4 regions of the Streptomyces sp. NPDC025784 genome follow, and region 1 is predicted to be linked to each of the others. Evidence: riboswitches for the same ligand, from Rfam matches in the RefSeq annotation. Region 1 holds a riboswitch; each other region holds the start of a gene.

Evidence for each region. Region 1 has a riboswitch for cobalamin ahead of ACZ4IF_RS26095 (cobalamin biosynthesis protein). Riboswitches for the same ligand answer to the same signal wherever they lie in the genome.
Region 2: linked by a shared signal. The riboswitch ahead of ACZ4IF_RS30480 (CbtB domain-containing protein) and the one ahead of ACZ4IF_RS26095 (cobalamin biosynthesis protein) in region 1 are both predicted to bind cobalamin.
Region 3: linked by a shared signal. The riboswitch ahead of ACZ4IF_RS34120 (ribonucleoside-diphosphate reductase subunit alpha) and the one ahead of ACZ4IF_RS26095 (cobalamin biosynthesis protein) in region 1 are both predicted to bind cobalamin.
Region 4: linked by a shared signal. The riboswitch ahead of nicT (Nickel transporter NicT) and the one ahead of ACZ4IF_RS26095 (cobalamin biosynthesis protein) in region 1 are both predicted to bind cobalamin.

Annotation. Positions count from the first base shown of each region.
Region 1 covers NZ_JBVHMN010000012.1:68,432-73,573, reverse strand. The annotation lists gene ACZ4IF_RS26100 (cobyric acid synthase) at 1-1,260, opposite strand, end outside; gene ACZ4IF_RS26095 (cobalamin biosynthesis protein) at 1,310-2,272, opposite strand; cobalamin riboswitch at 2,383-2,523, opposite strand; gene ACZ4IF_RS26090 (hypothetical protein) at 2,788-3,009, opposite strand; gene ACZ4IF_RS26085 (inorganic phosphate transporter) at 3,022-4,275, opposite strand; gene ACZ4IF_RS26080 (lysozyme) at 4,453-5,142, opposite strand, start outside.
Region 2 covers NZ_JBVHMN010000015.1:222,580-227,721, reverse strand. The annotation lists gene ACZ4IF_RS30500 (LacI family DNA-binding transcriptional regulator) at 1-646, shown strand, start outside; gene ACZ4IF_RS30495 (nuclear transport factor 2 family protein) at 743-1,135, shown strand; gene ACZ4IF_RS30490 (four-helix bundle copper-binding protein) at 1,229-1,603, shown strand; gene ACZ4IF_RS30485 (histidine phosphatase family protein) at 1,969-2,547, opposite strand; cobalamin riboswitch at 2,693-2,833, shown strand; gene ACZ4IF_RS30480 (CbtB domain-containing protein) at 2,872-3,093, shown strand; gene ACZ4IF_RS30475 (CbtA family protein) at 3,116-3,886, shown strand; gene ACZ4IF_RS30470 (acyl-CoA dehydrogenase family protein) at 4,358-5,142, shown strand, end outside.
Region 3 covers NZ_JBVHMN010000019.1:95,055-100,196, reverse strand. The annotation lists gene ACZ4IF_RS34140 (GntR family transcriptional regulator) at 1-525, shown strand, start outside; gene ACZ4IF_RS34135 (DUF3311 domain-containing protein) at 771-1,094, shown strand; gene mctP (monocarboxylate uptake permease MctP) at 1,091-2,689, shown strand; gene ACZ4IF_RS34125 (GNAT family N-acetyltransferase) at 2,937-3,461, shown strand; cobalamin riboswitch at 3,536-3,674, shown strand; gene ACZ4IF_RS34120 (ribonucleoside-diphosphate reductase subunit alpha) at 3,810-5,142, shown strand, end outside.
Region 4 covers NZ_JBVHMN010000001.1:1,028,721-1,033,862, reverse strand. The annotation lists gene ACZ4IF_RS04480 (D-2-hydroxyacid dehydrogenase family protein) at 1-76, opposite strand, end outside; gene ACZ4IF_RS04475 (hypothetical protein) at 202-783, shown strand; gene ACZ4IF_RS04470 (YcnI family copper-binding membrane protein) at 814-1,566, shown strand; gene nicT (Nickel transporter NicT) at 1,660-2,763, opposite strand; cobalamin riboswitch at 2,792-2,995, opposite strand; gene ACZ4IF_RS04460 (Cys-Gln thioester bond-forming surface protein) at 3,246-4,616, opposite strand; gene ACZ4IF_RS04455 (single-stranded DNA-binding protein) at 4,914-5,142, opposite strand, start outside.

The DNA of each region.
Region 1 (5,142 bases):
CCACACGGAGCCGACGCGGCATCCGTCCAAGAAGGGTTCCCCGCCGGTGACATCGGCGACACCGTGGTGGATCTCGTACCCCTCGACCCGTTCGCCCAGGGCCTCGCCGACCGGTCTGGTCAGCGTCTTCTCGTGCGCGAACCGCACCCGCACCGGGAGCAGTCCGAGCCCGTCGACGTGGCCTGCGCGGCTCTCCACGTCGTCCTCGATGTGCTCGCCGAGCAGCTGGAAGCCGCCGCAGATGCCGAGCGTGGGCCGCCCCTCGGCGGCCCGGCGCAGCAGCGCGTCGGCGAGGCCGCGCTCGCGCAGCCACTCCAGCGCCTTCACGGTTCCCCGCGTCCCGGGCACGACGACCAGGTCGGCGTCGGCGAGTTCCTCGGCCCGGTCCACGAACCGCACGACCACGCCGGGTTCGGCGGCCAGCGCGTCGACGTCCGTGAAGTTCGACATCAGCGGCACCGCGCAGACGGAGACCCGCAGGACGTCCTCGCCGACCGGGGCGGTGACCTCCGACTCGCGGACCGCCCCGCGCAGCGACACCCGCAGCCCGTCCTCCTCGTCGATGCCGAGGCCGTGCCGGAACGGCAGCACGCCGTAGGAGGGCCGCCCGGTGAGGTCCTTCAGCATGTCGAGACCGGGTTCCAGCAGCGACACGTCGCCGCGGAACTTGTTGACGAGGAACCCGGCGACGAGCGCCTGGTCCTCGCGCGACAGCAGCGCGACGGTCCCGAAGAACGAGGCGAACACACCGCCGCGGTCGATGTCGCCGACGACGAGCACGGGCAGCCCCGCGTTGCGGGCGATGCCCATGTTCACGATGTCGGTGCGCCGCAGATTGATCTCGGCAGGGCTGCCGGCCCCCTCACAGATCACCGCGTCATACGTGCCCCGCAACTCGGCCAGACAGTCCAGGACCGTGCCGAGGAGCGCCTGTTGGCGGCCCCCGTGGTAGCCGCGCGCGCTCATCTCGCCCACGGGCTTGCCCATGAGCACGACCTGACTGCTCCGGTCGCTGCCCGGCTTGAGCAGCACGGGGTTCATCAGCGCGGTCGGCTCCACGCGCGCGGCCTGCGCCTGCATGGCCTGCGCGCGCCCGATCTCGGCACCCTCACGGGTGACGAAGGAGTTGAGGGACATGTTCTGCGCCTTGAACGGCGCGACCTTGACGCCCCGTCGCACCAGCCACCGGCAGATCCCGGCGGTGACGACGCTCTTGCCGGCGTCGGAGGTCGTCCCGGCGATCAGCAGTCCGCCGCTCATGACACTGCTCCTTCGCGCGCTCCGGCATCCATGGCGTACCCCTCCCCGGTCATGCCCCGGCCCCTCTCCGCCGAGCGGCGGCGCGCCCGACGAGCGTCCGCCCGACGGCGCACGCGCCCAGCGCCAGCCAGCCCACGCGGCGCGACAGCCGTACGGCCCGTTCGATGTCGGCGACGGCCACCGCACGGCCGTCGCCGTTGAGGACGGGCCGGTGCTCGACCCGGCCCGCGTACGAGAGCGTCCCGCCGAGCCGCACCCCGAGCGCCCCCGCGAACGAGGCCTCCACCGGACCGGCGTTGGGACTCGGATGCTTGTGGGCATCCGTGCGCCAGGCGCGGGCGGCGCTGCGCGGGGCGCCACCGGCGACGGTCGCGAGCACGGCGGTCAGCCGCGCCCCCGGCCAGCCGGCGACGTCGTCGAGCCGCGCCGAAGCCCAGCCGTACCGGCGGTACTTGGGCGACTTGTGTCCGACCATCGCGTCGAGCGTGTTCACGGCGCGGAAGGCGACCAGACCGGGCGCACCGCCGACGGCACCCCACACCAGGGCTCCCACCACGGCGTCGGAGGTGTTCTCGGCCACGGACTCGACGACGGCCCGCGCGATCCCGTCGGCGTCCAGCGCCTGGGGGTCGCGCCCGCACAGGTGCGGCAGCCGTTCCCGGGCCACCTCCACGTCGCCGGTGGCGAGCGCCGAGCCGATCGCCCGTGCCTCACGGCCGAGTGTGGTGCCGCCGACGACGGCCCAGGTGGCGGCGGCGGTCAGCGCGACGGAGGCGGCGGGGGAGGGCCGGACGGCACGGTGGGCGAGGGCGGCGAGGGCGGTGGCACCGCCCACGCACACGGCGGCGTGCAGCGCACCCCGTCCGCGGTCGTCCCGCCACAACACCCGTTCCACGGCGCCCGCGGCCCGCCCGAACACGGCGACCGGATGCCCCCGGCGAGGATCGCCGAGCAGCAGGTCGCCGAGAAGGCCGGCGGCGGCGCCGTACGCGAAGACGCGATCGGCACGCATCGGTTCAGCCGGCCGTCAGGTCGGTCTCAACCGTCGTTCGCGTCCTGCGCAGAGCACTTGGGCAGCCGTGCATGGCGACATGTCCTCACTCAGGGTGTCCACGCCCTGGTTCGACGAGACCGGCGGTGAGAGTTCCTGGCTCCCGGGACATCTCTTCCCCGGTGACAGTGGCGGGACCGCGCCGGACTTGCACCGGCTTCCTCTCTTGCCGCCGTACTTGGCTCCGGCAGTCCACCACGGGGCGAGAACAGCCGTCAACTTGCTGTTGACCTGCGAGGAGAGAGTGTGCTGAGCCCCACACCGCCACCACGCCCGGCTGCCCGCCAAGACCGAATTGCGCCGTTCTCCGGGGCCGTTGCACAGGCCCGCGGACCGCCCTCCGACGACCCGGAACGCATCCCGCCGCGCGCGTCCGCCTGTCGTCCCCTCGCGCCGGAGGGCCCCGGCACGACGAAGGGCGGGTACGGGACTACGTGTCCCGTACCCGCCCTTCGTGCGGCAGAGCGTCGCCCGTGTCAGGAGACGATGATGAAGATCCCGTACGCCACGGCCGCCGCGCAGGCCGCGAAGCAGGCGTACGCGCCGGTGACCGCGAGGGCCGCCGAGTCGCCCCGGGCGGACGCCGACTCACGCTTGGAGAGGCCGACGATGCCGAGGGTGAAGAGGCCGACGAGTGCCACGGTGGCCCCGAGGCTGACTCCGAAGACGGAGCCGAGAGCTGCCCAGTCGATGTTCATGCTGTTCGTTCCTTACACCGTGGCCGGGCGGGTGGGTTCGGCGGAGGGGCCGGGGTCCGGCACCGGGATGGTGGCCTTGAGCTCGGTGTCGGCCGCGGTGACCGGGCCGGCCGGCGGCACGGCGACGGCGGCCATCGCCGTGGTGACGACGCCGGCGGGCTCGGCGTCGACGTCGTTCACGTTGTCGACGGTGACCGGCTGGCGGCGCGACAGCGTCCAGATGACGCCGGCGCCGGCGACCAGCAGCACGCCCGTGAGGACGATGCCCCAGGTGCCCTGCTTGGTCAGGAACTCGGCGGAGGCACCGGCCAGACCCGCGGCCGGCAGGGTCAGACCCCAGGCCACGAACATGCGGGTCGCGGTCGACCAGCGGACCACACCGCCCTTGCGGCCGAGGCCCGAGCCCATCACGGCGCCGGAGCAGACCTGGGTGGTGGAGAGGGAGAAGCCGATGTGCGAGGAGGCCAGGATGGCCGTCGCGGCGCTGGTCTGGGCGGCGAAGCCCTGCGGCGGCGCGAGATCGGTGAGGCCCTTGCCCATCGTGCGGATGATGCGCCAGCCGCCCAGGTAGGTGCCGAGCGCGATGGCCATACCGGCCGAGACGATGACCCAGGTGGGAGGGTTCGAGCCGGGGGCGATGACGCCGCCGGTGACCAGGGCCAGGGTGATGATGCCCATCGTCTTCTGCGCGTCGTTCGTGCCGTGGGCGAGGGAGACCAGGCCGGCGGAGGCGATCTGGCCGGCGCGGTAGCCCTTGGCGGTCGCCTTCTCCTCGACGCGACCGCCGATGCGGTAGGTCAGCCGGGTGGCCAGCATGGCGGCGATTCCGGCCACGATCGGCGCGGCCACCGCGGGGATGAGCACCTTGGTGACGACGGTCGAACCGTTCACCGACGACCAGCCCGCCGACATGACGGCGGCACCGATGAGGCCGCCGAAGAGTGCGTGGGAGGAGCTGGAGGGCAGACCCAGGAGCCAGGTCAGCAGATTCCACAGGATGGCGCCGACGAGCGCCGCGAAGATCACTTCGGTGCGTATGCCCTCTTCGTTGATGATTCCGCCGGAGATCGTCTTGGCGACCTCCACCGAGAGGAACGCACCGACGAGATTCAGCACGGCGGACATGGCCACCGCCGTCTTGGGCTTGAGAGCGCCGGTCGAGATGGTCGTCGCCATCGCGTTGGCAGTGTCGTGGAAACCGTTCGTGAAATCGAACACGAGAGCGGTGACGATCACGATTCCGAGGAGGAGCGTGATGTGTTCCATTTACCCAGGCTTCTGTTGGACGTCAGTGGCATGTGGACCGTAAGCAACCTGGGTGAACGGAAGATGAACTGAGGCAGGCTGTGGGGTGTCTCAATCGGTGGGATGCCCCTCCGTTTGTGCCGGAGGGGTCCCTCGTTCCTCGAACGCAGGCGGAATATCGGGCTCCGCTACCAGTGTCTAGCCTCGGGTGAGCCTCTTGAGTCCGGTTATGGACCCATTGAAGAGATTTTGGTCACCCGGCAGGCTGCCGCTGTTGTCGTACTGCCAGAACGTCCAGTAGGACCAGCCGGCCGGCAGGGCGCCGGCGTCCGCGGAGTCGTAGCGCGCAAGCCACAGGGCGTGGTTCGCGCCGAAGGCCCGGCTGGCGCCGGTGCAGGTGTTCCACCAGTGCGTGGTCGTGTAGATCACCGGGCGGCGGCCGGTCTGCCGCTTGACCTCGTCGCTGAACGCCTTGATCCAGCTCACCATCCTGGCCTTGCTCAGGCCGTAGCACTTGCGCTTGCCGTACGGGTTGTACTCGATGTCCAGCGCGGGCGGCAGCGTCCAGCCGTCCGCGCGCCAGGCGCCGCCGTTGCGTACGAAGTACGCGGCCTGGGTGGTGCCGGAGGACTTGTCCGGCACCGCGAAGTGGTAGGCGCCGCGGAGGATGCCCGCGTTGCGCGCGCCGTTGTACTGCCGGCTGAAGTAGGGGTTGCGGTACGTGTGGGACTCCGTCGCCTTGACGTAGACGAACCGGGCGCCCTTCGCCCTGGCGCTCCGCCAGTCGACGTTCTTCTGGTGAGAGGAGACGTCGTGCCCCTTGGGCTTGCCCGCGGCGCTCGCCGGGAGCGCGGTGAGGGCGGTGCCCGCCGCGGTGAGCGCCGCCAC
Region 2 (5,142 bases), on a different contig from region 1:
CCAGGTACCGGTCGTGTCCGTGGCCCGGCGGCTGCGCCCGCCCGCCGCGGGGGTGCATGTCGTGCGTACCGCGGACGACGAGGGTGCACGCCAGGCCGTCGACCACCTCGTCGCACTCGGCCACCGCGACGTCGCGCACATCGACGGCGGCCGGGCACCGGGCGCCGCCGACCGGCGCCGCGGCTACCGCACCGCCATGAACCGGCACGGTCTCGGCGACCGGGTCCGGGTCCTGCCGGGCGGACCGACCGAGGAGGACGGCGCCGCCGCGGCCCACGCCCTGCTCGACGCGGGCTCCCGCCCCACCGCAGTCCTCGCCTTCAACGACCGCTGTGCCACCGGTGTCCTCGACATCTTCCTGCGTGCCCGCGTCCCGGTGCCCGGCGACATCTCCGTCGTGGGCTTCGACGACAGCCGTCTGTCACGCCTCGCGCACATCGACCTCACCACCGTCGGCCAGGACATCCCCCGGCTCGCGGGGGAGGCGGTCGGCCGGGCCCTCGCACGTCTGGAGGGCGATGCGGCCTCCGGCGGCCGGTCGTCCGAGGGGCCTGGCCCGGGGGAGGAGACCGGCCGGGGGGAGGAGACCGTCATCGCTCCAAATCTGGTGGTGCGCGGCACCACGGCCGCTCCGGGGGGTGGCTGAACGACCGCCGAGGCTGGACGGCGCCCCGTCGCATGGCTAGTGTGATCGACGAATAGTCAATTTGTTGAGTATGGATATGAGGATGAGGTGGGCGTGATGGATTCCTTCCGCAAGGCCGTGGAGGCCGGTGATCTCGCCGCGGTCGAGGACATGCTGTCCGACGACGTCGTCTTCCACAGCCCCGTCGCCTTCAAGCCCTACCCCGGGAAGGCGATCACCGCGGCCATCCTCCGCGGCGTCACGCGCGTCTTCACCGACTTCCACTACGTCCGCGAGATCGGCGGCGCGGACGGCCGCGACCACGCGCTCGTCTTCGAGGCGAAGGTCGGCGACAAGAAGATCACCGGCTGCGACTTCCTCCACTTCGACGAGGACGGGAAGATCGACGACTTCATGGTCATGGTCCGCCCGCTGTCCGCCGCCCAGGCGCTCTCCGAGGCGATGGGAGCCCAGTTCGACCGGATCGCCCAGGAGGCGGCCGGCGCGTGACGTCGGGCGGCCCGGTGTGCACCGGGCGCACAGGGCCGTGTTCCGGACGCCGCGGACGGGTTTGACGCGAAGGCGCGCGGCTACCCGCGCGTGGTGACATCGACGACTTCCCGGCAGGAGCTCATCCGGTTCCTGGAGGACCGCTTCGCCTGCGCCCAGGCGTGCACCGAGTGCGCCAGGGTCTGTGCGCTGCGCGCGAGCCTCATGGATCCGGACGGGCCCGAGGAGCAGGATCGCGTACGCCGCAAGGGCATCCAGTGCACGGAAGTGTGCGACGCGACCTGCCTGGTGCTGTCCGAGGGGACGCACCGGGACGAGGCCGCTGTCCGCTCCCAGGTGGAATGGTGCCGCGACGTCTGCCTGGAGGGCGCCCTCGTCTTCGACGAGTACGACGGTGCGCGGGACGCGGCGAAGGAGTGCCGTGCGTGCGCGCAGGCGTGTGCGGACTTCCTCGCGGTCCTGGGCTGAGGGCGGCAGGGGCCGTCCGGCGCCGCGCGCCGTGCGGGACGCTGTGGGCCGAGCGCCGCGCGAAGCCGTCCGCCGGCCCGCCCGGGCGCGGGTGGGAGCGGCACGACGGGACGGGACCGGAACGTCCGGGCCGGGAACGGCGCTCCGGCGGATGCCTGGGACTCCGGCGGGCGGCGGGAACTCCGGCGGATGCCTGGGACTCCGGCGGGCGGCGGGAACTCCGGCGGATGCCTGGGACTCCGGCGGATGCCTGGAACTCCGGCGGATGCCTGGAACTCCGGCGGACGGCGGGAACTCCGGCGGATGCCTGGGACTCCGGCGGACGACCGGAACATCGGCCGGCGACCGGAATTCCGGCCGGCGCATCAGCCCGGCTCCGCCAGTGGACGCCCCGCGCGTACGTTCCAGCGCCCCGATCGCCCGCTGAACTCCGTGGCGGTCAGGGGCGGTACGTCGACGCGCCAGAAGGCCGCGTCCGGCGCACCCAGAACCCGCACCAGCGCGGCCCGTACGACCTCCGGCTCCACCACGGCGACCGTCCGGCCCGACGCCTGCGCGGTGCCGTCCAGCCAGCCGGCCACCCGGTCGCAGAACGCCCGTACCGACTCGCCGCCGTGCGGCGCGGCCCCGGGGTCGGCCAGCCAGCCCGCCACCGCCTCGGGCTCCTGCGCGCTCACCTCCGCCAAAGTCGCACCGCGCCAGCGGCCCACGTCGAGACCGGCCAACTCCGGTGCGTCCGGGGCGCCTTCGAGACCGAGAGCGTCGGCGGTCGCACGACAGCGCACGGCGGGGGAGACCCACTGCCGCTCCGCGGCCGGCAGCTGTCCCGCAGCCGCCCGCGCGAGCCGCAGTCCGGACGCGTCGAGCGGACGTCCGTCGTCGAAGCGGGCCTCGCGCAGTGCGGCGCCCAGCGCGGCTGAGATCAAGATCACTCGACTTGTCATGTCCTCACTCTCATGGGTTCTCGTGGTGTCCGCCGGCCCGAAAAGCCTTATGGGGCAAGGGAATCCGCCGCACACCCGGTCCGTGGGGGCGCACCCCGTGCTCCCCCGTGCGCCCTTGGCCGGAACCCGCCGACGCGGTACCGTCGCGTCGAAATCGACGACGGCTCGGCGGAAGCCCGGTGGAAATCCGGCACGGTCGCGCCACTGTAAGCCCAGCACGACCCCCCCTCGCCAGGGGCGGTGAGGGCAGGGCAAGTCAGACCCGCGGCTGTCGTCCAGTGCACCACCGGAATGGGACGCGAGTTCCCCAGGAGGTTCTGCCCCATGGCGCAGTCCGTCGCTCAGCCGACCGCCACACCCACCGCGGTACCCGCCAAGCTGCCGATCGGCGCGATCGCCCCCTGGGCGGTCTTCTTCGGCATCCTGATGCTGGTCCTGCTCTACTTCGTCGGCGCCGAACAGGGCGCCACCGCAGTCGTGTCCGGCGAGAACGTCCACGAGTGGGTCCACGACGCCCGCCACCTGCTCGGCTTCCCGTGCCACTGACGACCACGGGACGTACGAGCCGATGAATTCCGCAATCGTAAGAAACCTGTTGGTGCGTGGCATGCTCGCGGGACTCGCCGCGGGCCTGCTCGCCCTGGTCGTCGCCTACTTCCTGGGCGAGCCGCGCGTCGACTCGGCGATCGGCTACGAAGAGGCGCACTCCCACGCGCACGAGCACGGCGTGGAAGCGGTGTCCCGCACGATGCAGTCCACCGGCGGCCTGGCCACCGGCGTCCTCGTCTACGGGGTCGCGTTCGGCGGTATCGCCGCTCTCGCGTACTGCTTCGCGCTCGGCAGGATCGGCCGCTTCGGGCCGCGGGCGAGCGCGCTGCTGCTGTCGGTGGCGGGCCTGCTCGCGGTCTATGTCGTGCCGTTCCTGAAGTACCCGGCCAACCCGCCGTCGGTCGGCGATCCCGACACCATCGGGAAGCGCACGACCCTGTACTTCCTGATGATGGTGCTCAGCGTGCTGCTGGCCGTCGCGACCGTGATCCTGGGCAAGCGCCTCGCGCCGCGCCTGGGCAATTGGAACGCGACGATCGCGGGGGGCGCGTTCTTCGTCCTCACGATCGGTCTCGCCTACGCGTTCCTGCCGGCCGTGAACGAGGTTCCGAAGGACTTCTCGGGCACCCTGCTCTGGCAGTTCCGGCTCGCGGCCCTCGCCATCCAGCTGACCCTGTGGACCGCCTTCGGGCTCGTCTTCGGGTTCCTGGCCGAACGGGTGCTGGCGCCTAAGCCGGCCGCCGGAGGCCGACAGGAGGTCACCGCGGGGGCGACTCCCGTGGCCCACTGAGCGGTGACGGAAGGGCGGCCCCGGTCCTCGACCGGGGCCGCCCTCCTGCGTGCACCGGACGTCAGGCCGGCCGGATCAGCAGCTCGAAGCCGTCCAGCAGCGCCGTGAGGCCGACGTCGAAGTGCTCGTCGATCTCCCTGTCGTCGGCGGCGCGGGCCAAGGGCGGCACGGGGGGCACGCGGCCTCCCGCTCGGCGCGGTGATGATCGCCGGTGCCGTGGTGGTGGCGGTGCGTGCCGAACGGGCCCGGGGCCCGGTGATCGGACAAGAGGCGCCGGAGAGACGGTGATCGGCCGAGAGGCCCCAGGGCCCGGTGATCGGGCCCCGGGGAAGGAGTGGCGGTGGTCGCCGAAGGGGAGCACGGGAAATTCCTCTGACGCGTCATCAGCATTCCCAAGTTCTGCAACACGTTCTACTCTGTGCGCCGACCAGCCGGGAGAACCAGCTCGGGCACCGGGCAACAGGAGGCGCCGTGCATCTCGAATACACGCCGGAGCAGCAGCGTCTGCGCACCGAACTGCGCGACTACTTCGCCCAGTTGGTGCCCGACAACGCCTACGCCCGGTACGCCGATCCCGCCTCGCAGAAGCGCTTCTACCGCGAGACCGTCCGACGTCTGGGCGCGGACGGCTGGCTCGGCGTCGGATGGCCGGAGGAGTACGGCGGGCGCGGGCTGACCCCCATGGAACAGTTCATCTTCTTCGACGAGGCGGCCCAGGCGGGCGTGCCCCTGCCCCTGATGGCCCTCAACACCGTCGGCCCGACGATCATGCAGTTCGGGACGGAGGAGCAGAAGTCCCACTTCCTGCCCAGGATCCTCTCCGGCGAGATCGACTTCGCGATCGGCTACAGCGAGCCCGACGCCGGCACCGACCTCGCCGCGCTGAAGACGAAGGCGGTCCGCGACGGCGACGGCGACTACGTCGTGAACGGGCAGAAGATCTGGACGACGAACGGCGACACCGCCGACTGGGTCTGGCTCGCCGTCCGCACCGACCCCGACGCGCCGCCCCACAAGGGCATCACCATGCTCCTGGTGCCGACCTCCGACCCCGGCTACTCGTGCACGCTGATCAACACACTCGCCTCGCACGACACCACCGCCAGCTACTACGAGAACATCCGGGTCCCCGTCACCCGCCGGGTCGGCGAGGAGAACAAGGGATGGCGGCTGATCACCAACCAGCTCAACCATGAACGCGTGACGCTCGCCGCGCACGGCACCATGGCGATCCGGGCCCTGCACGACGTGCAGCG
Region 3 (5,142 bases), on a different contig from region 1:
GGCACCTTCGTCGCCAAGCCGAAGGTCTCCCAGGCGCTCCAACTCACCTCATACACCGAGGACATGCGCGCGCAGGGCCTCGAACCCACCTCGCAGCTCCTGGACATCGGCTACATCACCGCCGACGAGACGCTCGCCGGCCTGCTCGACATCTCGGCCGGCGGCCGGGTGCTGCGCATCGAGCGGCTGCGCCTGGCGAGCGGCGAGCCGATGGCGATCGAGACGACCCACCTGTCCGCGAAGCGCTTCCCCGCGCTGCGCAGGTCGCTCGTCAAGTACACCTCCCTCTACACCGCGCTCGCCGAGGTGTACGACGTCCATCTCGCCGAGGCCGAGGAGACCATCGAGACCTCGCTGGCCACCCCGCGCGAGGCAGGGCTGCTCGGCACCGACGTCGGCCTGCCCATGCTGATGCTCTCCCGCCACTCGCTCGACAAGCAGGGCGAGCCGGTGGAGTGGGTGCGTTCGGTGTACCGGGGCGACCGGTACAAGTTCGTGGCCCGCCTCAAGCGCCCGCAGGACTAGGGGCTTCGTTCGGATCAGCTCGGGTCCGCCGCCCCGGGACACCCGGCCGGCGGCGGAACGGGCCCGCGCAGCCCGTCGGGAGCGGCGTCCGGGACGCCGCTCCGGGTGCTGTCGGGTTGACGGGGCGTCGCGGTCTCATTGCTGTTGGGGACCGATATGCGGACGAGGGGTTCCGCTTTGCTGACGCCGTCGCCTACATTGCCTGCGCGTTACACAGGTGATCAGCGAGGGGACGGAGTCGCCGTATGTCAGATGTGCCTGAAGTGAAACCACCGGTGGTCACGCCGGTACGCGTAGTGATCGCCCTGTGTCTGCTCGCGCCGTTCGTGGCGATGCTGTGGGTCGGCTCCTACGCCAAGGCCGACCCGGCCTTCATAGGCATCCCGTTCTTCTACTGGTACCAGATGGCGTGGGTGCTCATCTCGACGGCGCTCACGATGGTCGCGTACCAGCTGTGGCGGCGTGACCAGCGGGTCCGCGCCTCCGCCGCCACCCGCACTTCCACCAAGGGCGCCCCGGCCTCCGCCGAGGGTGCCGAAGCATCCGCCGAGGGGAGTGCCGGAGCATGAAGGACGGCGTCAACGGCGTCGCACTCGGCGTCTTCATCTTCTTCTTCCTGGCCGTCACGGTCGTAGGGTTCCTGGCCGCGCGCTGGCGCAAGGCCGACAACGAGCACAGCCTCGACGAATGGGGACTGGGCGGACGGTCGTTCGGAACCTGGATCACCTGGTTCCTGCTCGGTGGCGACCTGTACACCGCGTACACGTTCGTGGCCGTACCGGCCGCCATCTACGCGGCGGGCGCGGCCGGCTTCTTCGCCGTGCCGTACACGATCCTGGTCTACCCGCTGATCTTCACCTTCCTGCCGCGCCTGTGGTCGGTGTCCCACAAGCACGGATACGTGACGACGTCCGACTTCGTGCGCGGCCGCTTCGGCTCCAAGGGCCTGTCCCTGGCCGTGGCGGTCACCGGCATCCTGGCGACCATGCCGTACATCGCGCTCCAGCTGGTCGGCATCCAGGCCGTCCTGGACGTGATGGGCGTGGGCGGCGGCGACAACACGAACTGGTTCGTCAAGGACCTTCCGCTGCTCATCGCCTTCGGTGTGCTGGCCGCCTACACCTACTCCTCGGGCCTGCGCGCCCCGGCCCTGATCGCGTTCGTGAAGGACACCCTGATCTACATCGTGATCGCGGTGGCCATCATCTACATCCCGATCAAGCTGGGCGGATTCGACGAGATCTTCAAGGCGGCGGGTGACAAGTACACCGCGGCCGGCGCGGGCGGGCTCGTGCCGCCCGAGGCGGGCCAGTGGACCTATGCCACGCTCGCGCTCGGCTCGGCGCTCGCGCTGTTCATGTACCCGCACTCGATCACGGCGACGCTGTCCAGCCGCAGCCGCGAGGTGATCCGCCGCAACACCACGATCCTCCCGCTGTACTCGCTGATGCTGGGCCTGCTCGCGCTGCTCGGGTTCATGGCGATCGCGGCCGGGGTGAAGGTCACCAACGGCCAGCTCGCGATCCCGCAGCTGTTCGAGAACATGTTCCCGGACTGGTTCGCGGGTGTGGCCTTCGCGGCCATCGGCATCGGCGCGCTGGTCCCCGCGGCCATCATGTCGATCGCCGCCGCGAACCTCTTCACGCGCAACATCTACAAGGACTTCATCAAGCCGGACGCCACTCCGCAGCAGGAGACCAAGGTCTCCAAGCTGGTCTCGCTGCTGGTGAAGGTGGGCGCGCTGGTCTTCGTCCTCACCATGGACAAGACGGTCGCCATCAACTTCCAGCTCCTGGGCGGCATCTGGATCCTGCAGACCTTCCCGGCCCTGGTCGGCGGCCTGTTCACACGCTGGTTCCACCGCTGGGCGCTCCTCGCCGGCTGGGCCGTGGGCATGCTCTACGGCACGATCGCCGCGTACGGGGTGGCCTCGCCGACGCAGAAGCACTTCGGCGGCAGCGCCAAGGAGATCCCCGGCATCGGGGAGATCGGCTACATCGGCTTCACGGCGTTCACCCTGAACGTGGTCGTGACGGTCGTCCTCACGTTCGCGCTGCGTGCGTTCAAGGCCCCGGACGGCGTCGACGAGACGTCCGCCGAGGACTACACGGCGGACGCGGGCGACCCGGGGGTCGAGGTGGAGCTGCCGGTGGCGGCCCACTGACCCGGCGGTTCCACACTCCGCGGCGCCCCTCGGTCAGGGGGGCGCCGCGGTCTTTTCGCGCCCGCCGTCCTGCCGTCGTACGGCGGCAGGCCCCACCGCCCGGACCTGGGGGCCCGCCCGGGCCGTGAGGTCCGTCGACTCCACCGGGGCCGACGACTCCACCGGATCCGGCGGGGCCGACCGGCGCCGCTGCCCCGCCCCCGGGAATTCGGCGGCCCTCCCCCGCGATCTCCCCCAGACTGTGCGCATGGACACAGTCATCCGCGTCGCGCATCCCGAGGAGTACCCGGGCCTCGGCGAGATCACCGCCCAGGCCTATCTCCGCGACGGGCTGCTCGACTTCGGGGAGAGCGACGCGTACCTGGGAGAGCTGCGGGACGTGGCCAAGCGCGCCGCCGCGGCCGACGTGCTCGTCGCGGTCGAACGCGGATCCACGCCCGGCACGCAGCGGCTGCTCGGTGGGGTGACCTTCGTGCCGCGCGGCGGCGCCATGGCCGACATCGCCCGCCCCGGCGAGGCCGAGATCCGCATGCTCGCGGTCGCCCGGGAGGCACGCGGCCGGGGTGCCGGGGAGGCACTCGTCCGCGCCTGCGTCGACCGCGCACGGGCCACGGAGGGCTGCGTACGCATCGTGCTGTCCACCCAGCACTCCATGCACGCCGCCCACCGGATCTACGAGCGCCTCGGCTTCACCCGCACCCCGGACCGCGACTGGAACCCGATCCCGGAACTGGACGACATCCGGCTGCTCACCTACGAACTGACGCTCTGACAGCTCTTCTGCCACCCTCCGAAGCCGACACGACACAACATGTGGGGGTGGTCCCGCAGCCCGGCACAAGATGTATGCTCATGCTCGCTGTCGCCGCAGGGGAATCCGGTGCGAATCCGGAACTGTCCCGCAACGGTGTACTTGTGCGTGTTCGCGTCTCCGCCTGCACGCGCTGGCTTCAGTCCGAGGACCTGCCGACAGCGCACCCCGGCCGTCCGGCCCGGGTGCCGACGACGTCCGGGCCTCGCGGAATGGGCCGGTGGACGCGGTGTGCTGCCCTCCGGCCGGCGCCCCCGTGTGCCTCCGTGCCTCCCGACAGGCCCCGTGCCGAGCGAGGGAGAGCCCCACGTGACCATCGCGCCAGCCGATCCGGCTTCAGCGTCAGCGCAGCAGGCCCCGGTGGAGACGGACGGTCCCGGTACCGCGCTGCTGCGGATCCTGACCGATCTCACCGCCGACCTCCCCGACGCCGACCCCGGCCGGGTCGCGGCGGCCGCGCTGCGCGGCCGGTCCGCCCGGGCCGACGAGGCGGAGCTGCGTGAGCTGGCCACCGAGGCGGCGGCGGGACTCATCTCCGAGGACCCCGCGTACTCGCGGCTGGCCGCCCGGCTGCTGACGATCAGCATCGCTGCCGAGGCCGCCTCGCAGGGCGTCGCGTCCTTCTCCGAGTCGGTCGCCGTCGGCCACCGCGAGGGTCTTGTCGCGGACCGTACCGCGGAGTTCGTCCGCCTGCACACGGCCCGCCTCGACGCGCTCGTCGACGTCGAGGGCGACGACCGCTTCGGCTACTTCGGTCTGCGCACCCTGCACAGCCGTTATCTGCTCCGCCACCCGATCACCCGCCGGGTGATCGAGACGCCCCAGCACTTCATGCTCCGGGTGGCGTCGGGTCTCGCCGAGGACGACACCGTCCGCTCCGTGGACGAAGTCGCCGCGCTCTACCGGCTGATGAGCCGTCTCGACTACCTGCCCTCCTCCCCCACGCTCTTCAACTCCGGTACGCGGCACCCGCAGATGTCGTCCTGCTACCTCCTCGACTCCCCGCTGGACGAGCTCGACTCCATCTACGACCGCTACCACCAGGTGGCCCGGCTCTCGAAGCACGCGGGCGGCATCGGGCTGTCGTACTCCCGCATCCGCTCGCGCGGTTCGCTCATCCGCGGCACGAACGGGCACTCCAACGGCATCGTCCCGTTCCTGAAGACCCTCGACGCCTCGGTCGCCGCGGTGAACCAGGGCGGCCGGCGCAAGGGCGCTGCGGCCGTCTACCTGGAGACCTGGCACTCCGACATCGAGGAGTTCCTGGAGCTGCGCGACAACACCGGTGAGGACGCCCGGCGCACGCACAACCTGAACCTGGCGCACTGGATCCCGGACGAGTTCATGCGCCGGGTGAACGAGAACGGTGACTGGTCGCTGTTCTCCCCGGCCGACGTGCCGGAGCTGGTCGACCTGTGGGGCGACGAGTTCGACGCCGCCTACCGCAAGGCCGAGGAGGCCGGGCTCGCCCGGAAGACCATCCCGGCCCGCGATCTGTACGGCCGGATGATGCGCACCCTCGCGCAGACCGGCAACGGCTGGATGACCTTCAAGGACGCCGCCAACCGCGCCGCCAACCAGACCGCCGAGCCGGGCCACACCGTCCACTCCTCGAACCTGTGCACCGAGATCCTGGAGGTCA
Region 4 (5,142 bases), on a different contig from region 1:
CGGCGAGCGGTGACCAGTCGGCCACCTCGGTCGCGACTCCCTGGAAGTCGTCGAGCACGGCGCAGCGAAGTCGCATGTCAGGTCCCTCCCAGGATCAACCGGACCCTATCCGAGCCGTGTCGGGGCCGGAGCGTCCGGACGCGGGGCGACTCCCGGGAAGCCACGACCGTCCCTCCCGCCGCATGGCAGTATCTGGGCTCCATGAGTGCGTCCCCGGCAGTACGGAGCCTGCGCGCGGCGGTGTTCGCCGTGCTGTGCGTGCTGCTCGCCGCCGGGGGACACGGACTGGCCACGGGACAGGCACCGCCGCTCCGGGCGGACGCCGCCGGGGTCCTCGCCGTCTTCGTCGCCGCCTGCCTGCTGGGCGGCCGGGAACGCTCGCTGCTCGGGATCGGCGGCGGGATGCTGGCCGCGCAGGCCGGGCTCCACTTCGGGTTCGAGGCGTCCCGGCCGCGCATGGCGATGACCATGCACGGGGCGCACATGACGCACACGCACGCCATGACACCGCACGCCACGGCCGCACATCTGGCCGCGGCCCTGCTGGCGACCTGGTGGCTGCGGCGCGGTGAGGCCGCGCTGTGGACCCTGCTGCGGTGGGCCGTGACGCTCGTCCCGGGTCTCGTGGCGTGGTGGCGGGTAGGGACGGAAACCTGCTCCGCCCCGGCGCGCCGGGGTGCCGTACGCCCCGCGCCGGTGCGGGCGCGTGCGCTGCGGCAGGTGCTGCTGCGGCACGCCGTCTCCCGTCGGGGACCGCCGGCCGGGCTCGCGTACACGACCTGACCGCGTTCCACACCAGTACGGAGTCCCCTGATGTCCCCGATGAGCACCACCCTGCGCCGCGCCGGCGTCGTCGCCGCCCTGAGCACCGCCGGAGTCCTGACCGCGGCGGGTGCCGCCTTCGCGCATGTGACGGTCCACCCCGAGAGCTACCCCAAGGGCGCCACGGACGGTGTCCTGACCTTCCGCGTCCCCAATGAGGAGGACACCGCCAGCACCACGAAGGTGCAGGTGTTCCTGCCCACCGACCACCCGGTCCTGGGCGTTCTGGTCACTCCGCAGGCGGGCTGGACCGCCAAGGTGACGACCACCAGGCTGAAGAAGCCGATCAAGACGGACGACGGCACGATCACCGACGCCGTCTCGGAGATCACCTGGACCGGCGGCCGGATCCGGCACGGCGAGTTCCAGGACTTCGACGTCGCCTTCGGCCAACTGCCGGACGACACCGACCAGCTGACCTTCAAGACCCTGCAGACCTACTCGGACGGCAAGGTGGTCCGCTGGATCGAGGAGACGCCGAAGGGCGGCGAGGAGCCGGAGAGCCCGGCGCCGCTGCTCTCGCTCACCGCCGAGAGCGCGGGCGGGGCGGGCTCCGGTGAGGGGTCGTCCTCGGCGTCCTCGTCGGCGCCGGCGTCGGAGTCGACGGCCAAGGCCTCGACGGCGAGCGACAAGAGCAGTGACTCGACCGCTCGCGGCCTGGGCGTCGCCGGGCTGGTCGTGGGTGTCCTCGGGCTGCTCGCCGCAGGGTTCGCCCTCGCCCGCGGCCGGAACGCACGCTCCTAGTCGCCGCGCGGCGCCCGCGACCGGAACGCGCGGGCTCGCCCCCTGCGCGGCTGCCGCCCCGCCGGTTCCGGCCGGCGGGGCGGCAGCTCGGCGTCAGCTCCCGTCGGCGGGGCGGACCGCCCAGCGTTGCTCGACCTTGGCGAGCCGCCAGTACGCCACGGCCGCCGCCCAGACGACGACGAACAGTCCGACGATGATGTAGCCGACGTTGTCCAGGTCGAGGCCCGCTGTCCAGCCCGTCACCGCATCGCTCAGTTCGAGCTTGTCGTGCAGGACACCCACCAGCTCGATGGTGCCGATGAAGAAGGCCACCGCGATGGACAGGCCGGTGATGGTGAGGTTGTAGAAGACCTTCCGGACCGGGTTGGAGAAGGCCCACTGGTAGGCGAAGTTCATGAACGTGCCGTCCAGGGTGTCGAACAGGCTCATCCCCGCGGCGAACAGCAGCGGCAGGCAGAGGATCGCGTACCAGGGCAGCCCGGCCGCGGCGCCGCTGCCCGCCATCACCATCAGCGTGACCTCGGTGGCGGTGTCGAAGCCCAGGCCGAACAGGAAGCCCAGCGGATACATCTGTCCCGGCCGGGTGATGGACTTCGTGAACCGGCCGAGGACGCGATTCATGAACCCGCGTGAATTCAGGTGCTGTTCGAGTTCGGCCTCGTCGTACTCGCCCGTGCGCATCGCCCTGAACACCCGCAGGATGCCGACGAGCGCCACCAGATTCAGGGCCGCGATCAGGTAGAGGAACGACCCGGAGACCGTGGTGCCCATGACACCGAGCACCTGATGCGTGCTGGAGCCCTCGTTCATGATGCGCCCGGCCAGCTGGGTGCCTCCGGCGATGAGCGCGGCCAGCAGGACCACGACGCTGGAGTGCCCGAGCGCGAACCAGAAACCCACCGACACCGGTCGTTCGCCGTCGGCCATCAGCTTCCGGGTGGTGTTGTCGATCGCGGCGATGTGGTCGGCGTCGAAGGCGTGCCGCATGCCCAGCGTGTAGGCGGTGACGCCGAGGCCGATGCCGAAGGCCCTGGACCCGACCTCGTAGTGCTCGGGCACCACGAGCAGGAACAGGACGCCGAAGGCGACGACATGCAGGCCCGCGATCACGGCGAGGAGCACGGCGGTCCGCACCGTGTCCTCGCGCCGCCAGCGGAACGTGGCGGGGGAAGGGGACGACTGCGTGGGCAGGGTCATGCGGTCACGCTCCAGCACCTCGTGGATCACTTCGTGAGATGCCGTGGCCGGTCTCCTGGCTGACGGGTTCGCGCGTCCGCCCCTGCCTTCCCGGCCGTACGGCCAGTGGCGCCGCCCGAGGAGGGCGGCACGGGACGGAAACTCCCCGATCACAGTGGCGAGGGCCGCTCCGGCCTGGGCCCCTGAGGGGCCGTCACCGGTCTTCCCGAACACCACGGCCCGACAACCGTAGGGGTGGCCCGGGCCCGCAGCAAAGCCGGGCGCCCGTGCGGGTATCGAAGATCACAAACGGCTGCCCGCGGCGCGGGACCGCCCGACCCGGGGCCGGGACACGTCCGGCCGGCCGGTGGAGCGGTCCTTCAGCAAGGCCCGTGAGCCCGGGCGCCCGGGGTGAGCCGGGGCCACGGGCTCACAAAGCCGCCCTGAGTACGGTCAGCCGCTGTCGAGCCGTCGAGGTGCCGGGCGGCTCAGTCCTGCGCGGCTCAGTCCTGCGTGGGTGACTTCTTGCGGCGGACGAGGACCACCGCGGCGCCGCCGATGACGACGAGGGCGATGGCGATCCCCGCGATGACGGGTGTCGCGTTCGAACTGCCGGTCTCGGCGAGATCGCTGTCGCCGGCGGACGTGCCGCCCACCGAGGCCGGGCTGGGCTCACTGACCGTCTGGGTCGAGATGTCGTTCGCGCTGCCCTGGGTCTTGCAGTCGAGGACGCCCTTGAACCGCTTCTGGAAGCCGTTCGGACCGGTGATCGTGAAGTCGTACGCCTGGTCCTCCTGGAGCGGAATGGTCACCGTCCCGGACGCGTCCGCCCCGATGGTGTGCTCGCTCCCCATCAGCTCGAAGGTGAACGGCTCGTCGCCCTCATTGGCCGCCGTGATGTCCACGCCGCCCTCGGCGCAGTTCTTCTTGGCGGACAGAGCCGGTATGGCGCCCTTCTCGGCCCAGTCGGCGGTCGCCGTCGCGGAGACCGTCGACTCGCTGGAGCCCGCGAGGATCTGTGTCTGGCTGCGGGTCTCGGAGGTGAAGGCACGGCCGACCGGCACGGTCGTGGAGGCCTGCACCGTGAGCGCGGCCGAACCGTCCGCGCTGTCCTTCGGCACGTCGAAGTAGACGTGGCCGCCGTCGACGGCGGACGTCACCGGCTTGCCGTCCTTGTCGACGATCTTCACGCCGGAGGCTGCGGCGTCCGCCGGGGGCGCCACCGCCACACTGTCCGCGTTGGTGTGCACCGTGACCGGGCCGAGCCGCTCGCCGGCATGACCGGAGACCGCGGGCGGGGTGAGGTTCAGCGAGGCCTTGGGCTCGGGAAGGTTCCGCGCGCTCTTCTGCAGGTAGTCCGCGAGCTTCTGCGCGCCGGGGTCGGCCGCGTCCACGTCGGCGCCGTCCGAGTACCGCCAGATGGCCACCTGCGTACCGGCGGCCGCGTCCTTCTCCGTGAGGCTTGCGACGCCGGCCTTCGCGGCGAGGGCCGCGAGGTCGTTCACCTGCGGGTAGGAGTTCTGCAGGATCCAGCGGATCTTGCCCGCGTCCTTGTTGGCGCCCAGCGACGTGCCGCTCCAGGGCGTCTCCTGGTACTTGGCGTCCCGCTGGGTCGGGTTGTGGAGGTCGACGCAGTAGGTCTGCAGCATGCCGCCGTCGTCGACGGACATCTCGAACAGACCCGCGGAGACCCACGAGTCCTCGCCGTGATCGTGGATGACGGCGGAGCCGTAGGTCTTCAGGTCGCCGATGGTGGCGGTCGCGCCACCGAGGCTCTGCGGGGTCTCGTCGGCGGCGGCCGTGCCGGCGGTGGCGAGCGCCCCCGCGGCGACGAGACCCGACACCAACGTCGCGGCGGTGAGACGGGCTGTCACCCGCCCGCGCGCGAACGACGCAGAGAACGAACGAAACACAGAATTCCCCTTCGCGCAGGACCCGTTGATGTGGGGGAAGGTCCCGCCAGCAGAATCAGAAGCCCCGTGAGCTATGCCCGGCATCCTAAAGACGCGGCGCACCACGCCCCCCGGTCATTCCATCCGATAACCGATCCGACTCGGAATCGTTATCGCTCACCTGCTTGTGAGCTGCGCTTATCGACAAATCCACGATGGCGGATCGGTTCGAATTCGCCGATAAGGCGCACTTCGGTCAGATCGCGTGGGTCTCTGACATCACGTCACACCAACTGGTTCGGCCCGCTGTTGGGAGGCCGCGTCCGGAGAGGCGGGTGAGAGGGTGTCCCAACTCGGTTCAGGCCGCGACGGCGAGACCGGTCCCGCGTCCCCCTTCGACGGCCTGCGGAAGGCCGAAGTGCCGCGGGACAGGTCGTGTCCGATCGCCGTCGCGTCGACCTCCGCGGACGTCCAGCTCTGGCCGTCCCGCGTCTCCGTACGGACCTTC